4 regions of the Cupriavidus sp. GW822-FHT03E04 genome follow, and region 4 is predicted to be linked to each of the others. Evidence: predicted binding sites of a transcription regulator. Region 4 holds the regulator's gene; each other region holds the start of a gene.

Region 1 (4,206 bases), on a different contig from region 4:
CGTGCTGGACGAAGCCGACCGCATGCTCGACATGGGCTTCATCCACGACATCCGCAAGATCCTCAACGTCTTGCCGCCGAAGCGCCAGAACCTGCTGTTCTCGGCCACCTTCTCCGACGAGATCCGTGGCCTGGCCGACCGCCTGCTGGACAACCCCGCTTCCATTGAAGTGGCGCGCCGCAATACCACGGCCGAAACCGTGGCGCAACGCGTCTACCCGGTGGACCGCGAGCGCAAGCGCGAACTGCTGGCCCACCTGGTGCGCGAGAACGACTGGCACCAGGTGCTGGTGTTTACCCGCACCAAGCACGGCGCCAACCGCCTGGCCGAGCAGCTCGACAAGGACGGCCTGTCGGCATTGGCGATCCACGGCAACAAGAGCCAGTCGGCCCGCACGCGCGCGCTGACCGAGTTCAAGGCCGGCACGCTGCGCCTGCTGGTGGCGACCGATATCGCCGCGCGCGGCATCGACATCGACCAACTGCCCCACGTGGTCAACTACGACCTCCCCAACGTGCCCGAAGACTACGTGCACCGTATCGGCCGTACCGGCCGCGCCGGCGCCGAGGGCGAGGCGATCTCGCTGGTCTGCGTGGATGAAATCTCGCTGATGCGCGATATCGAGCGGCTGATCAAGCGCCAGATCGAGCAAACCATCTTGCCGGGCTTCGAGGTCGATCCGAGCATTCCGGCCGAGCCGATCCAGAAGGGCCGGCAGGCACGCGGCCAGGGCCAGGGCAACGGTGGTGGCGGCCGTGGCCGCGGCCAGGCACCCGCCGGCGGCCAGCCGCGCGGCCGTGCACCGGCAGCGGAAGCTGGCGAGCGCCAGCAACGTCCGGCACGCGCGCCGCAAGGCCGCGGCCAGGCTCCGGCCGCGGCCGATGGGCAAGGCCAGCGCCGCGCGCCGCAGGCACCGGGCCAGCGCCCGGCGCAGGGCAGCGGCCGCCCGGCTTCGGCCGGGCAAGGCAACCCGCGTAACGGTCAGGCCAACGGCAACCGCACCGGCGAGGCCAACGGCAACCGTGCCGCTGGCAATGGCAATGGCAACCGTGATCGCAATGGCGATGTCAACGGCAACCGCGCCGGTGCCAACACCCACGCCGCGCAGCCGCGCACCGGACAGGATCCGGCGGCACGCGGCCGCCGTCCGGCGCCGCAAGCCGCGCTGCTGGGCGGCCAGCGCGCCAAGCCCACGCGCTAACTCCATAACGTTCCGCAACGGCTGCCACGCGCAATGTCCAGTTCAGGGTTTGACCTTCAGGTGCCCGGCGACGGCGGCACGCCCATCGATGGCGATGGCGTGCCCTACGCCAGCCTCACGCCGGACCTGATGCTGGATGCGATGGAGGCCGCCGGTTTCGAGCCGGATGGCCGCCTGCTGGCGCTCAATAGCTATGAGAACCGGGTCTGGCAGGTGGGGATCGAAGGCAGCGCGCCGGTGGTGGTCAAGTTCTACCGCCCCGGCCGCTGGAGCGACGCCGCCATCCTGGAAGAGCATGCTTTCGTGCGGCAACTGGCCGACGCCGAGATTCCGGCGGTGCCGGCCATCGCGCGCGACGGCGCCACGCTGCTGGCGCATGCGGGTTTTCGCTTCGCGGTGTTTCCCCGCTGCGGGGGGCGCGAACCGGAGCTGGATCGTGCCGATACGCTGACCTGGCTTGGCCGTTTCATCGGCCGCATCCATGCGCTCGGCGCCACGCATCCTTACCAGGCACGCCCCACCATCGACGTGGACACCTTCGGGGTGGCCCCGCGCGACTGGCTGCTGGCGCAAGACTGTATTCCCCTGGAACTGCGCCCAGCTTGGCAGGCGGTTGCCGACCTCGCCGTGGATGGCGCTCGCCGCTGCTTCGAGCGCGCGGGCGATGTCGCGCAGTTGCGCCTGCATGGCGATTGCCATCGCGGCAATGTGCTGTGGATCGAGGAGTCGCATGCGGGTTCGCGCCCACCCGGGCCGCACTTTGTCGATTTCGACGATAGCCGCATGGGGCCGGCGGTGCAGGATCTGTGGATGCTGCTGGAAGGCGACCGCGCCGCCCAGCAGGGCCAGATGGCCGACATCCTGGCCGGCTATGAGGATTTCGCGGAATTCCAGCCGCGTGAGCTTTACCTGATCGAGGCGCTGCGCACGCTGCGCCTGCTGCATTACAGCGCCTGGCTGGCCAGCCGCTGGCGCGATCCGGCCTTTCCGGCGGCATTCCCGTGGTTTGGGACTGCCCGCTACTGGCAGGACCGCATCCTCGAGCTGCGCGAGCAGGTCGCGCTGATGGACGAGCCGCCGCTCTGGCCGGTCTGACCTGGCACCGGCCAGCCCAGGCCGGCTGCCTTACTTCTTGCCCGGGGCCTTGACCAGGACGACCGGGCACGGGGCGTGCGCCAGCACCCGTCCCGCCACCGAACCAATCACCGCATCGAAGAACGAGCCGCGGCCGTGCGTGCCCATGACGATGCCGCGTGCGTCCACGCTGGCGGCGTAGGCGACGATGCGCTCCGGCGCAAAGCCGTGCAGCGCATGTTGCTCGAAGGCGATGCCCGCGGCGCCGAGGATGTCGGCCACGGACTGCATGGCCTTACCGCTTTCTTCCTGATGCCAGGCGTCGATGGTTTCCTTGCTGACGAAGGCGCGTACCTGTCCGGTGACATCGGGCGTCACATGGACCACATGCACGGTAAAGCCGCTTTGCAGCAATTTGCCTTCGGCGATGAAGCGGGCGGCTGCGTCGGAAAAGGGCGAACCGTCGGTGGCGAGCACGATGTTGGTCATGGCGGCTATCTCCTGTAATGGCTGTGATCGTTGTCGGCATGGCGGCCCCCGCCGGGGTGGCCCGGGGGCGGTCACTACGGTCATGATGGCACCCTGCGGGCAACCCTGCCTGGATCCAGATCAAGTCGGGCGCAATCGCCGGTGCCTTCCACGAGCCTTCCGAGAGCCTTCCAATTCCCCGTTTTGACGGTTTTTTTGCACCGTGCCGTGGCATCTCAGCGCCTTTTTGACGTGGGGAAATCTACGCTGCAGATAGGACAACTCTGTCGGATGTTCCGGCTTGCCGTCATGTGGATCTACTATCGGTTGGCGATCGGCGCGCTGGCCATGCTCGCGCTGATCCTGCTTTTTGCCATGGAATTCGGGCTGGCCAGTGCCATTGCGCGCCGCGAGGAGGGCTTTTCCCGGTCGCCCGATGAGCAGGGTCCCTGAAGGTGCCTGCGCGCTGCCGGGCCCGATGAAGGCGCGCCGCCAGGGGCGCCGCGCGTGGACAAGTTGCATGTAGCGGTTCAGACTGCCGGGTGCGGGCCGCGCGGCTGTCTTGCGGCCCGCCCGCCGTATCCGTCGCCATGCACTTTCCTATCCAACAAGAGCCATGAGACTACGTTCCCTTGCCCGCGCGCCTGGCAGCGCGCCGCATTGCGCCCCCCTGCATACCCATTCCCATACCTTCCAGTCCCCCTTGCGCAGCGCTGTCCGCGCGACCGTGTGCAGCGCCCTTGGCGCCATGCTGCTGGCCGCTGGCGCGCACGCCGCCACGCTCGACGGCGTGCAGCTGCAGCAGCACGCCGATCAGGCCGCGGCGCGCAGTTACCGCGAATGGGTCGAGTTGCTGGCGCTGCCCAACGACGCCACCGTGCCGGCGGATATCCAGAAGAACGCGGACTGGCTGGTCAAGGCCTTCGCCCGGCGTGGCTTCCAGGCGCGCGAGCTGCCCAATAACGGCAAGCCGATGGTCTACGCCGAATATCCCGCCAGCACGCAGCAAAACGCTGGCCCGCGCAAGACCGTGCTGTTCTACATGCATTTCGACGGCCAGTCGGTAACGCCGTCGCAATGGGCGCAGCCCAGCCCGTGGGAGGCTACGCTCAAGGCGCGCAGCGCCGATGGCAAGTGGGAAACGCTGCCGCTGGACAAACTCTACGCCGGCCAGGTCGATCCCGAATGGCGCGTGTTCGGGCGTTCGTCGTCCGACGACAAGGGCCCCATCGTGATGTTCCTGGCCGCCATGGATGCGCTCAAGGCCGCCGGGGTGGACCCGGCGGTCGATATCAAGGTGCTGCTGGATTCCGAGGAGGAGAAGGGCTCGCCGTCGCTGGGCAAGGTGATAGCGGACAACCTGGCGCTGCTGCGCAATGACGGCATGGTGATCTTCGATGGCCCCATGCACCAGAGCAACCAGCCCACGCTGATCTTCGGCAACCGCGGCGTGCTGCTGGTGC
Region 2 (4,206 bases), on a different contig from region 4:
TCGGCCACGGCGAGCATGTAGCGGAACAACGATTCCTTTGCCGCCAGCGCGCCCAATGCCACCCACAGCGCGACACCCTTGACCGGCTGGATCAACTCGGGATGCTCCAGCTTTTGCACGGCCGACCACAGCATGCCGACGCCGACCGCAAGCAGCAGCAGGCCGATTGCCAGCGAGGCGGCGGTCTCGAAACGCTGGTGGCCATATTGGTGGTCGGCATCCGCGCCCTTGCGGCTATGGTGACTGGCGAACAGCACCACAAAGTCCGAGACCAGGTCGGAGAGCGAGTGAATGGCATCCGCGATCAACGCCTGGGAGCCGGCCACCACGCCCGCCACCAGTTGCATGCAGGTCAGCAGGATATTCACGGCCACGCTCACCCAGGTGCTGCGCCGCGCCGCCTGGGCTCTGGCGGGCGTTTCTACCTCGGCCTCGTCGATGACCTCGTCAGTTCGCATCGATGGATGACTCCTGTTGTCCGGTTAATGTCCGGTTAATGCCTTGCCGGGTAAAGCGCGGCCGCGCCCCAGCCATTCTAGCCACTCGAACAGCGCCATGCCGGCCAGCATGGCCAGCGCAAAGACTGCGCCTTGCCATGCGCCCGCGCCCAGCAGCACCAGCGCGGGCCCCGGGCAGATCCCCGCCAGCCCCCAGCCCACGCCGAACAACAGGCCACCACCAAGCAAGCGCCGGTCAATCCGGCGCGACGCCGGCAGCTGCATGGGCATGCCCAGCAGCGAGACGGCACGCCGCCGGGCGATACCGAACGCCACTACGCCCACCGCGATCGCGCCGCCCATCACCAGCGCCAGCGAGGGATCCCAGCGCCCGGCAAGGTCGAGAAATCCGAGCACCTTCTGCGGATTGGCCATGCCGGCCAGGATCAGCCCGAGGCCGAACACCAGGCCAGAGGCCAGCGAGATCAGCAAGGAAGAAAGGCGGTTCATGTCGCTCCTCATGCGCCGAGCAGGTGCCGTGCGACAAAGACCGTCGCAAAACCGGCCCCCATGAAGGCCGCGGTGGCCGCCAGCGAGCGCGGAGAGAGCCGCGACAGCCCGCAAACGCCATGCCCGCTGGTGCAGCCCGCGCCGTAGCGGGTACCCAATCCCACCAGCAAGCCGGCTACGACCAGCAGGCCAGCGCCGGCATGGACCCGGATCTCCGGCAGCGCGCCGAACAGGCGCCAGAGCAGCGGTGCCGCCAGCAGGCCAAGCACAAAGGCGATACGCCAGCCGGCTTCCGCGCGCGTTGGCCGCAGCAAGCCACCAACGATGCCGCTGATGCCCGCGATGCGCCCGTTGAACAGCACGAGCGCGGCGGCGGCCAGTCCAATCAGCAGGCCCCCGCCCAGCGCGGACCAGGGCGTGAAGTGTGTCCAGTCGATGATCATGGCCAGTGGCTCCTTCATTCAGTGGGGCAATACAGGGCGTAAAGCGTTTCGAGCACGGCCAGCGCCCGCGCATCGGCAACCGCGTAAAAAATCCGCTTGCCGTCGCGCCGCGTGTTGACCAGCCCTTCCGCGCGCAGCACACCAAGCTGTTGCGACAAGGTGGGTTGATGGATGCCAAGCAGCGCTTCGAGCTCGCCCACCGACATCTCGCCCTGGCTAAGCTGGCAAAGCAGCAGCAGCCTGTCTTCATTGGCGAGGGCGCGCAACATGGCGGTGGCGTCGCCCGCGGCGGCGCGCATCGTGTCCAGGCTCAGGGAGGGAGAAGCCGCTTGCATGGGTTCGGCAAAGGCCGGGCGAGACCCCGGCCTGCTAATCAATATACGGTTTAATATTATATTAAAAAGTATATTGATGCCAGTCGAGACCGACCTTCAATGCGACATCAACACCGGAATGTCGGCGTGGCGCATCAGGGTGCGGGTGGTGCCGCCAGTGACCAGCTCGCGCAGCCGGGCGTGCCCATAGCCACCCGCCACCAGCAGGTCGGCCTGCAAGTGCCGCACCGCCTCCAGCAGTAGTTGGCCAATCCCATGGCTGCCTTGCACGGCGTGCATGACGCTGGTGATGCCCTGGCGCGCCAGGTGATCTCGCAGGCCGGCGTGCGCACCGGGCACATCGGGCATGCCGTGGGTCGCCGAGCCGTCATGCGCGCTGGACGCCGACACCACGGTGACACGCTTGGCCAGGCGCAGCAGAGGCATCGCATCGGCCACGGCCCGGGCGGCTTCCCGCCCACCATCCCATGCGATGGCGACATGTTCGCAGGGTAGATGCCGCACGCCCGGCGGCACCAGCAGCACCGGGCGGCCGGTGTTGAGCAACACATATTCCGGGGTCTGTGCCACCAGCACGGGAATGGACTCCGGCCCGGGCAAGCGGGCCAGGACGACTACGTCCGCCACCCGCCCCTGCTGGACCAGCGCCCAGCCCACGTCGTCCTCGATGACCCGGTGGGTGAAACCCACGCCGGGCGCCGCTTCGCTCATGGCCCGATGAAATGCGGCGCTGGCTTCGGCGCCCTGCGCCAGCAACTGGCGCCGGGCCAGTTCCGCGTAGTATCCCGCCTCGTCGCCCGCGCCCCGGAACGGCTCCAGCCGCATGCCGGTGGCCGTCACCCCGATCACATGGCCGGCCGAGCGCTGCGCCAGTTCCGCAGCCAGGTTGACGCGATCCGCACAGCCGGGATCCGCACCGAGTTCGACCAGCACGGTCTTGAAATCCATGATGTTTTCCTCCGATCTGGAGACCCCTGCACACGGTTGCAGACGTTTTTCCGACTATCCGAAAATGGACTCTACTCCGTGCGCGGGGCAGCGCAAGCGGGCAATGCGGGCGAATTGCGGCAGATCAATGCCGAAAGCCTGCCCCGCGCGGCCGGCGCGCGGGACTACGCAAGCGGCGCCAGCTCGATCTGGCTGGCCATTGGCGCCAGCGCACGGATCAGCATGATGCTCATATCGGTGAACGCCAGCGTGCAACTGGCCAGCGTGCCACGCCAGTCCGCATCGGCCAGCGTCAGGTTCTCCCAGACCTCGACCGGATGCTCGGGCGGCACGCCCTGCGCCACCAGCCAGGCGGCGATATCGCTGGGCATGAAATCCCATGGGCGCGGAATCACGATGGCGTTGCGCTGGTCCGCCAGCACGTGCACCAGATGGCGCTTGAACGGCTCCAGGTCTCCGCGCCGGTGAAAGGTCAGGAAGGTGGTCTCGTCGAAGCAAACCTTGCCGCGCGCAGCCAGCACCTGGGCCGAAGAGATGCCGGGCACGGTATCCACCGGATGGCCGCATGCCCGCTCGACCCGCTCCAGGTACTGGAAACCGCTGAAGTGCATGTCGCCCATGAACAGCACCACACAGCGCCGGCCGCCATGGTGCTCGGCGGCAACCCAGGCAAGCCGCTCCACCTGGTCCTGGTATCCCATGGTGACCACCTGGGCCGCCGGCGGCACCAGCGGGCGGATGACGTCGATGACCGTGTCGAAGCCGGCCACGATGTCGGCGCCACGGACCAGTTCCGCCACGCCGTGGGTCAGGAAGTCGAGGTGCCCGGGGCCAACGCCGGCGCAGATGATCATGAAGAATCCCGGTTCGATCGATGCAAAAGGGGACGGCGCGCGCATCGCCCCGTCAAGACAGGGCGCAATTATGCCAAGCCATCGGAGCGCGAGGCCTGCGCCGAGGAACGCCTGGCGCAAAAAAAAGTACTTCAGGATCCGGCACTGGATGCCGATAGCTGCTTCAGAGCCGAGTCAATGTCCCGCGAGCCCCCACCGGGCAAGGCAGGCACCCTCGGTCGTTAGCGACGTTTACCTCACTCATGCCAGATAGAGACAAAGCGCTCAGCATAGCCGACCCCCATCAGTTGTTCCGCAATTCGCTCGAGCAAGCCACCGATGCCGTCTTCATCCTGAACACGGACAACAAGGTGATCTTCCTGAACGCTGCTGCGGAGGCACTCTATGGCGCATCCCGTACGCAAGTCTTCGGCATGAACGTGGAGGCGCTCGTGCAAAAGCTGCCGGATGCCGACGCGCAGCGCGCCCAGCCCTTGCCCGCCGTCCGGATACTGAGACCGGATGGCGAACTTCGCTTTGGCCATGTCGCGGAATCCAGCACCCGCCTGGGCGACGTGACACTGCGCACGCTGCTGGTAAAGGTGGCCAACCACCCGGATGCCAGCCGCGACCATCACCCGTTGCTATCCGTCATTGCCGACGAGATCGACAGTGCCGTGCTGGTGGTCGATGCCGACTG
Region 3 (4,206 bases), on a different contig from region 4:
GCCGATATCGCGTGCCAGGTGAAAGCCCGTGGTCGTGATGGTGATGCGATCCTCCTGAGTCTGCGTCGCCATGATGCGCTCCATCGGATGACTCTCTCTCATCAGGGCTTCGCGGTGCCGCACCAGCCCGAGAATCTCATCCCGGTGCTCCCGCTGGAACGCCCCATCCAGCGTCAACTGCGCCGCGGGCACATGGTCGGCGATGCGGTGGCAGGCCGGGCACATCAGCGCCTTGGCGCCGGGCGGCACGGCCCGCCATTGCCAACGTCCTTTCAGGAGGACCGCGTGGCAAGCGGGACAGGAAGCGATGGCGGGCGCCTGCTCCGGCTGCTTGTAGGCATCGTGGATGGGATCCTGGGGAAGCCGGTCCCAACGGGCCGGCCTGACCTGGCTCGAACGCTCACGGACTTTCATGTCTGGCTCCTGAAATCGAATCGGGCAGCGCCCACGCGGCCTGCCTGCAGTATTGCGGACTCACCTGGCGAGCCCGCCCATGCTCATCGCATACCGCTCGGCGCCCCGAACATGTGCTCGTGCTTGCGCTGGCACGGGGTGCAGCGTTTGGCCGTGGGATACGCTTGCAGGCGCGGATAAGGAATGGGCTCGCCGCAGTCCACGCACACGCCGTAGCTGAGCCTGGCGATCCGCTTGCGCGCCACCGCTATGTCGGCCAGTTCCATGCGGTAGTGTTCGGCCACGGCATCGTCCATGCGCTCCTCGGTGCCATGCTCAGCGAGATCCGCGTCGTCGCTCGCTTCGCGCTCGGCGGACACAGTACGGGAAACGGCTGCGGCGTCCATCTGGCCACGGATTCTCTGCTCTCTGCTGTCCAGCAAGGCGACGAGGCTGGAGAGCTGCTCTTTCGTTAAATCGGACATCGTCGACTCCCGGGCGCGGCAAGGTGGATCCACATCCATGATGCGATGACATCGGGCAGGCCGCTTGCGCCAGATCAAGTGATGGGCCGCCGGCACGAAGTGCCTGCGGCGTGGCGCGCTGAACCCTCGTTCCGCTTCAAGCTTCAATATAGGTGGGTGGTTGCCGGTTAGCATGATCTGCGTCAATCTCACTTCCGGCCATGCGCGGAGCCGGCCGCAGCCATGGTGCGCGCGGGCGCGGATATCGCGCCCGCGCCATGCCGGCAGTTGATGTGACTAGTGTGACATCAGGACGGGCACCGTCATGGTGTCCAGCAAAGCCCTGGTGACGCCACCCAGTACCAACTCGCGCAGGCGGCCGCGCCCGTAGGCGCCCATCACCACCAGATCGGCGCCAAAATCCGCCGCGCGCGAGAGCAAGGTTTCCCCGATGGCGATGTCCGATCCTTCCTGGCAGTGTTCAAACTCTGCCTGGACGCCATGGCTTGCCAACGCGGCCATGGCATGGCCCGGCAGGCTCGCATCGGGCCGCGCGCCGGTACCTTGCGCGCAAAGCACCTTGGCCTGCCCGCCGCAGATCAAGGGCATGGCGTCGTGCAAGGCGCGCGTGGCCTCGCGTCCGCCGTTCCAAGCCACCATGACACGTGCGCCGGGGACAGCGAACTGGCCTGCGAATGGAATGACAAGAACCGGCCTGCCACCGTCGAGGATGAGGGTTTCCAGGAACTGGGTCGCGACAAAGCTGTCTGGGTCGGCCGGATCGTATTGCCCGGCAACCACAAGGTCGGCCTCGCGCACTTCGCGCAGCGCCATCATCAACGGATCGCCATCCACTGCCCGCCACTCGGTTTCGATCCCCAGGTCCTGCGTTGCCGCCAGGAAGCGCCGGTGCACCGCCTCGCGCGCCTCACTGCGCCGCTGGCGGTCCTCGTTGATATAGGTCGCGGCACCCTCCATCAGGTAAAACCAGGCGACATCCGGCATAAAGCCGGCAAACAGCCCGATCAGCCGGGCATGGCGTGCCACGGCGAGCCGGGCAGCGATTTCAAGCCGGTCCAGCGCGCGTGGGCTGGTGTCCAGGTGGACCATGATGCTGGCGTATTCCATAACATTCCTGTGCGGTTTAGGTTTGGGTTTGGGAGCCTGAATCCAGTCTAGGAAGCGTTTGGACGTGGCTATTGACTCAGGTCAAGCCGATACCTTCTGCACAGGGGCTGGCGCCTCGCGTACGCCATGGATACGGATCAAGCGGCAACCGTCAGCGTGACCTAGGCTAAATGCTGGGCACCGCCGAGGACGTCACCATGCACGAGACGATGCGCGCCATGATTTTCGACGGCACCGGGCCGGCCTTGCGCCTGGCGCGCGTCCCCGTGCCAGACCCCGGCCCAGGCGAAGTGCGTATCGCGGTGAGCACCTGCGGCGTCTGCCGCACCGACCTGCACATTGTCGACGGCGAACTCGCGCACCCGAAAGCCGCCCTCATTCCCGGACACGAAATCGTTGGCAGGGTCGAGTCCTGTGGCGCAGGCGTGACGGGCCTTGCCCCGGGCGACCGGGTCGGCGTGCCGTGGCTCGGGCAGACCTGCGGGCACTGCGGCTATTGCGCGGCGCGTCGCGAAAACCTGTGCGATACGCCGCAGTTCACCGGCTATACGCGCGACGGCGGCTACGCCGAGTACGTAGTGGCCGACAGCCGCTTTTGCTTCCCCATCCCGGAGCACTACGACGACGAGCATGCGGCGCCCTTGCTGTGTGCGGGCCTGATTGGCTACCGCACGCTGCGCATGGCGGGGGACGCCCGCAAGGTCCGGTCTATCGGCATTTACGGATTTGGCGCCGCGGCCCACCTGGTGACGCAGATCGCCGTCGCCCAGCAGCGCGAGATCTTTGCCTTCACGCGCCCCGGCGACACCGCCGCCTGCCAGTTCGCGCGTGACACCGGGGCGTGCTGGGCCGGTCCAAGCGACCAGCCCGCACCGCAGCCGCTCGATGCCGCGCTGATCTTCGCGCCGGTGGGTGCGCTGGTGCCGATGGCGCTGCAAGCCGTCGCCAAGGGCGGCACCGTGGTTTGCGGTGGCATCCACATGAGCGATATTCCGGCCTTCCCCTATCGCCTGCTCTGGGAGGAGCGGTCGATCGTGTCGGTGGCCAACCTCACGCGCGACGACGGGCTGGAACTGATGCGGATCGCCCAGGCCACGCCGCTGCGCACCACCACCACGGTCTATCCGCTGGAGCAGGCCAATGCCGCGCTGGCCGACCTGCGCGCGGGCCGCCTGGCCGGCGCGGCGGTACTGCGCATCGCTTAATCGCCTAATTAGAACTCCCCCTCCAAAAAGTGCCCCCTTCGGCACCAACTTGCGCTAGATCAAGTCCACGCCCCACCCCGCCGGATAGCATTGGACCCTACGCCGTCGCCCCGCGGATCAAGGTCTGTCTTTGTCGTCTCCCCTTCCCCCCTTTGCCCGACACCCTGAACCCCCTGGCGCGCCCGGCGGCATTCCATCATTCAGCGCACAGGTGCACAGGTAGCCGATGAAACTCAAACCAGGCTGGGGTATAGCGGTATTGTTCGTTGCTGGCGCCATTGGAGCCGCCGTGTGGTGGCTTGGCAGCCAGCGCGACCCGTGGCCGGCGGATGTGGCCCACAGCAATGGGCGCATGGAGATCGGCCGCCTGGACGTGGCGGTGAAGTATCCGGGCCGCGTCATCGATCTGCCGGTTCGCGAGGGCGATGCCCTGGCTGCGGGCGCCGTGGTGGCCCGGCAGGATGACGCCGAATTATTGACTCAACTCAGCCTTGCCACCGCAGCCCGCGAGCGTGCCGTGCAGGCGGCGTCGCGCGCGCAGGCGGAGATCGAGGGGCGCGCGAGCCGCCAGCGGTTGGCGCGGCTGGAGTTGACCGAGGCGGTCAAGCTCTACCAGGACCGCCAGATTTCTGCCGTCGAGCGCGATCGCCGGCAGCTTGGCCTGGATGGCGAGAGCGCGGGCGTGACCGGCGCGCGCGCCGCGCTTGGCGAGGCTAACGCGGCGATCGCGGAGGCCGATGCCCAGATTGCCCGCCTGAAGATCCTGCAGGATGAGGCAACCATCCGTGCCCCGGTGGCCGGGCGTGTGGAGTATCGCGTGATCGAGGTCGGCACGGTGCTGCCGGCGGGCGGCCGCGTGGCGTCGCTGCTGAACCTGGCCGATATGTATTTCACGGTGTTCCTGCCCGCGGGTGCTGCCGGCAAGCTGGCTATCGGCGACGAGGCGCGCATCGTGCTGGACGCAATGAAGGACGAACCGATCCCGGCCCGCGTCAGCTTTGTGGCCAGCGAGGCGC
Region 4 (4,206 bases):
GGGGCCTGTCCAACACCGGCGGCGCAGGCGAGGGGGCGAAGCAATGAGCCACTGCGCTTATGCTTGTCAGCCGGGCCCGCACCGCGGCGGGGGTGTTCGCCCATGAACGCCCCCGGACCGGAGCCGCTTGAAAGGAACGGGGCCGCGTGGGCGCCGCTGCGAGCGCCCACGCCTGATTCGGCGGACGCGGAAACGTCGGACGAGACCCTGTACGAAGTCCGCCGCAAGATCTATCCGCGCTCGGTGTCGGGTGCGTTCTCGAGCTGGCGGGTCTGGATGGTGGTCCTGACCCAGCTGTTCTTCTATGGCATGCCCTGGCTGCAGTGGAATGGCCGCCAGGCCATGTTGTTCGATCTCGGCGCGCGCAAGTTCTATATCTTTGGCCTGGTGCTGTGGCCCCAGGACGTGATCTACCTTGCCGTGCTGCTGGTGATCTCCGCGGTGTCGCTGTTTCTCTTCACGGCGATCGCGGGGCGGCTGTTTTGCGGCTACGCTTGTCCGCAGACGGTGTACACCGAGATCTTCATGTGGATCGAGCGGCATGTGGAAGGCGACCGCTTTGCCCGCATCCGCCTGGACGGCGATCCTTGGAGCGTGCGCAAGCTGCGCCTGAAGGCCACCAAGCACACGCTCTGGATCGTGATCGCGCTATGGACGGGCTTTACCTTCGTCGGCTATTTCTCGCCCATTCGCACGCTCGGCGCGCAGGTGCTGAGCCTCTCGCTGGGTCCGTGGCAGACGTTCTGGATGCTGTTTTACTCGTTTGCCACCTGGGGCAACGCCGGCTTCATGCGCGAGCAGGTCTGCAAGTACATGTGCCCGTATGCGCGCTTCCAGAGCGTGATGGTGGATCGCGACACCTATGTGGTCACCTATGACGTGGGCCGCGGCGAGCCGCGCGGCAGCCGCTCGCGCAAGGCGGACCACAAGGCCGCCGGGCTGGGCTCGTGCGTGAATTGCAGCATCTGCGTGCAGGTCTGTCCTACTGGCATCGATATCCGCGATGGCCTGCAATACGACTGCATTGGCTGCGGCGCCTGTATCGACGCCTGCAACCAGGTCATGGACAAGATGGCTTACCCGCGCGGGCTGATCCGCTATACGTCCGAGAACGCCATGCGCAGCGCGCTCTCCGAGACCGTGGCGCGCAAGCGCCTGGTGCGGCCGCGCACGGTGATCTACTCGGTGATCTGGCTGGCGCTGGTAGCCGGCTTCATGGCCTCGCTGGCCATGCGCACGCCGCTCAAGGTCGATATCATCCGCGACCGCGGCGCGCTGGGGCGGGAAGTGGAAGGGCGCTGGATCGAGAACGTGTACCGGCTGCAGCTGATCAACACGACCGAGGCGCCAATGCGCGTCGCCGTCAGCGCGGGCAGCGATGAGCTCAAGGGCCTGGCCGTGGAATATGATCACGCTGCCGGCAACCTGGAGCCCACGTCCAATCGCCTGATTCCCATCCGGGTGCGCGTGCCTATCGAGTCCGCGGCGCAGGGCACGCACAAGATCGAGGTCACAGTGACCGCGGTGCCCGACGAGGGCGCGGGGAGCCATGGCGCGGAGATTCGACAGAGCACCAGCTTTATCGTGCCGCGCAATCTATGAGGCGGCAGAGACGCTGGTTGCACCAATCCGTACGCAACATACGCGATCTAGATCTAGAGGAGGCCAGATGACGCAGCAAAGTAATCCCTGGTGGAAGGAGCCATGGCCGTGGCTGCTGATGAGTGGGCCGTTCGTGGCCATGGTGGCCTGCGGGGTCACGATCTGGCTGGCCATGACCCATCCGGATCCGCCCATTGAGGAAGGGGTGGCGCGCCACGGACTGGTGGTTGAGAAGGCGGGCAGCGCGGCACGCCAGGCAGCGCCGGTCGCGGCGCAAGCGAGGTGATCATGAGGCTACGCTGGCTGATGTGGGTGCTGTGGCCCGCTTTCCTGGTCGCCGGGCTGACGACCGCGCTGGTATTCTCCATGGTCGATCCCGGCGACCTGCGCTTCTTCGGCCAGCCGGTCGAGGCATCGCGGGAGGCGGTCTACACCGTGGGTTTCCTGATCGCGTGGGTGCTGTGCGCGCTGTCGAGCGGCTTGACGCTGTACACCATGCCCACGCGGCTGGCGGACACGGACGAGCTGGAGTGATTGCGATGCGCGCCTTGCCGGTTCAGGCCAGCAGGCGCGGCATCGCGGCGAGCCGCCGCGGGCGAGGGCGGCGCGCGACGTGCAGGTCAGCAGGACTTGTTGACGATCTGCTTGATCCCCACCATGTCGACCAGCTTGACGTGGCGCTGGCGGATCTGGATCAGGCCGGCTTCCGCAAAGCGCGAGAACAGGCGGCTGACGGTTTCGAGCTTGAGCCCCAGGTAGCTGCCGATTTCCTCGCGGCTCATGCGCAGCACGAACTCGGAGGCCGAATAGCCGCGCGCGGACAAGCGCTCGGACAGGTTGATCAGGAAAGCGGCAAGCCGCTCCTCGGCGCGCATCGATCCGAGCGTGATCAACATGACCTGGTCCTGCGAGATCTCCTTGCTCATCAGGCGCATGAACTGATGCTGCAGCGACGGCAGGACGTTGGACAGCGTCTGGAGATCGCCAAAGCGTACCACGCAGACTTCGGTATCTTCCAGCGCGGTGGCGTCCGACGCATGCTGCATCTCGCCAAGGCCGTCGAGGCCGACGACTTCGCCGGGAAGGTGGAAGCCCGTGATCTGCGAGCGGCCGTCTTCCATTGTCAGGTGGGTCTTGAGCGTGCCGAAGCGGATCGCGTAGACGGCGGTGAGAGGATCGCCGAGGCGGTACAGGGTTTCGCCCTTGCGTACGCGCACCCGGTCCTGGACCAGCGTATCCATCTTTTCGAGGTCCTGCTGCGACATGCCGACGGGCAGGCAGAGCTGGCCGAGCGAGCAAGTGGAGCAGCGGGGCGACATCTCGGTAATGGGAATGGTGGTGAGCAATTGGGGCCTGTCGGTTTAGCGCAGTCAGTCAAGCGCGATGTGGCGGGCGCATTGAGTTGAGAGCTTGACGTTGAGAGTCGTCGGTTGGAAGCGCTATCCACATCGGCCTGGCGCGCGGGTCTTGCGGCAGTGCGCTATCTGTGCAGCGCGGCTTGCCGTGCCCGTCGTCATGTTGTGCGAGCGCGCTGGTGTGCGCGGGCGCAAGGCCTCATGTTGATAGCGCCTCTTGGAGCTGCGGGGGCGCGTTCGCCGCATTTTACCGCGCCAGACGTTGCGATTGTGTGATTGGGAGGAGAAGTTGACCATAGGCGTGCTTATCAGCGTATTTACCTTGGCTTTGCTGGGCGGCGTGCACTGCGCCGCCATGTGCGGCGGGATCGCGCTGGCGGCGGAGCAGGGCGGCGTTGCGCGCGTGCCTGCCACGGTGCTCCGGCGTCCCGGCCATTGGTTGCTGGAACTGCTTGTCATGCATGCCGGGCGGCTGAGCATGTATGCGGTGCTGGGAGGCTTGCTGGGCGCCCTTGGCGCCGGCGTCTGGAAGACGCAGTACCTGCCGCTGCAGCGCTGGCTGTTCGGGGTCGGCAGTGTAATGCTGGTGCTGTCGGGCTTGTGGATGTTGCGCGGGCGCACCATGGGTACGGGTTGGCTGGAGCGGCTCGCCGCCCGGGGCGCGGGTGGCTTGCTGCGCGGCCTTGGTGCCGTCGGGGCGCGCTTGCCGGCTGTGGCCCGGGCGTATGGGCAGGGCCGGTTGCTGCGCCGCTACGGCATGGGGCTAGCCTGGGGGCTGGTCCCGTGCGGCATGGTGTACGGTGCTCTTGCCATGGCGTTGCTGGCCGGCAATGCCCCGTCGGGCGCGCTGGTGATGGCCGTGTTTGGCCTGGGCACCCTGCCGAACCTGCTGGTGATCTCGGGCCTGTCCGGCTATCTCAGGCAGCTTTCGCGGCGCCCGGCGTTGCGGGCTGGCGCTGGGCTTGCGGTGGTGGCCTTTGGCTTGGCCGGGGTGGCGCGCGCGCTGCTTTTGCCTGAGACGCTTGCCGCGCATGGATTCTGCCTGGTCTTCTGAAGCGCTGCTTCGTGGTGTATCTGTCACTTCTTCGCTGAGGTAGCTGTGCGAATCGGTTGCAGGTTTGCCAGGGAATGCCATACAATCGCAAGAACAGCGATATCGCGCACGTATTTCATCGTGGCATCGTCAGGTAGCATCCGCTGCTCAGGGATGCATGCCAGGAACACCCAGGCAGGCATCAGCGCCAGGGAC

Evidence for each region. Region 4 encodes FNR, which switches genes on or off when oxygen is low (the NO sensors DNR and NnrR bind a similar motif). Its sites were predicted from a motif close to TTGATNNNNATCAA; they were not measured.
Region 1: the regulator FNR is predicted to act here: its motif matches at 2,875-2,888, upstream of AC1RQC_RS03635 (universal stress protein).
Region 2: the regulator FNR is predicted to act here: its motif matches at 2,788-2,801, upstream of AC1RQC_RS24305 (universal stress protein).
Region 3: the regulator FNR is predicted to act here: its motif matches at 2,057-2,070, upstream of AC1RQC_RS21915 (universal stress protein).

The regions. Positions count from the first base shown of each region.
Region 1 covers NZ_JBXANI010000002.1:349,955-354,160, forward strand. Annotated here, with positions in the region: gene AC1RQC_RS03625 (DEAD/DEAH box helicase) at 1-1,201, shown strand, start outside; gene AC1RQC_RS03630 (serine/threonine protein kinase) at 1,235-2,296, shown strand; gene AC1RQC_RS03635 (universal stress protein) at 2,327-2,764, opposite strand; gene AC1RQC_RS03640 (hypothetical protein) at 3,035-3,196, shown strand; gene AC1RQC_RS03645 (M20/M25/M40 family metallo-hydrolase) at 3,492-4,206, shown strand, end outside.
Region 2 covers NZ_JBXANI010000017.1:46,638-50,843, reverse strand. Annotated here, with positions in the region: gene AC1RQC_RS24325 (cation diffusion facilitator family transporter) at 1-458, opposite strand, end outside; gene AC1RQC_RS24320 (DUF6691 family protein) at 483-947, opposite strand; gene AC1RQC_RS24315 (YeeE/YedE family protein) at 956-1,390, opposite strand; gene AC1RQC_RS24310 (metalloregulator ArsR/SmtB family transcription factor) at 1,405-1,725, opposite strand; gene AC1RQC_RS24305 (universal stress protein) at 1,822-2,673, opposite strand; gene AC1RQC_RS24300 (cobalt-precorrin-7 (C(5))-methyltransferase) at 2,838-3,527, opposite strand; gene AC1RQC_RS24295 (sensor domain-containing protein) at 3,770-4,206, shown strand, end outside.
Region 3 covers NZ_JBXANI010000014.1:216,827-221,032, reverse strand. Annotated here, with positions in the region: gene AC1RQC_RS21925 (BCAM0308 family protein) at 1-414, opposite strand, end outside; gene AC1RQC_RS21920 (TraR/DksA family transcriptional regulator) at 498-878, opposite strand; gene AC1RQC_RS21915 (universal stress protein) at 1,155-1,985, opposite strand; gene AC1RQC_RS21910 (zinc-dependent alcohol dehydrogenase family protein) at 2,183-3,190, shown strand; gene AC1RQC_RS21905 (HlyD family secretion protein) at 3,417-4,206, shown strand, end outside.
Region 4 covers NZ_JBXANI010000013.1:245,784-249,989, forward strand. Annotated here, with positions in the region: gene ccoP (cytochrome-c oxidase, cbb3-type subunit III) at 1-47, shown strand, start outside; gene ccoG (cytochrome c oxidase accessory protein CcoG) at 103-1,602, shown strand; gene AC1RQC_RS20785 (membrane protein) at 1,670-1,888, shown strand; gene AC1RQC_RS20790 (hypothetical protein) at 1,891-2,136, shown strand; gene fnr (fumarate/nitrate reduction transcriptional regulator Fnr) at 2,223-2,948, opposite strand; gene AC1RQC_RS20800 (sulfite exporter TauE/SafE family protein) at 3,247-4,011, shown strand; gene AC1RQC_RS20805 (hypothetical protein) at 4,035-4,206, opposite strand, start outside.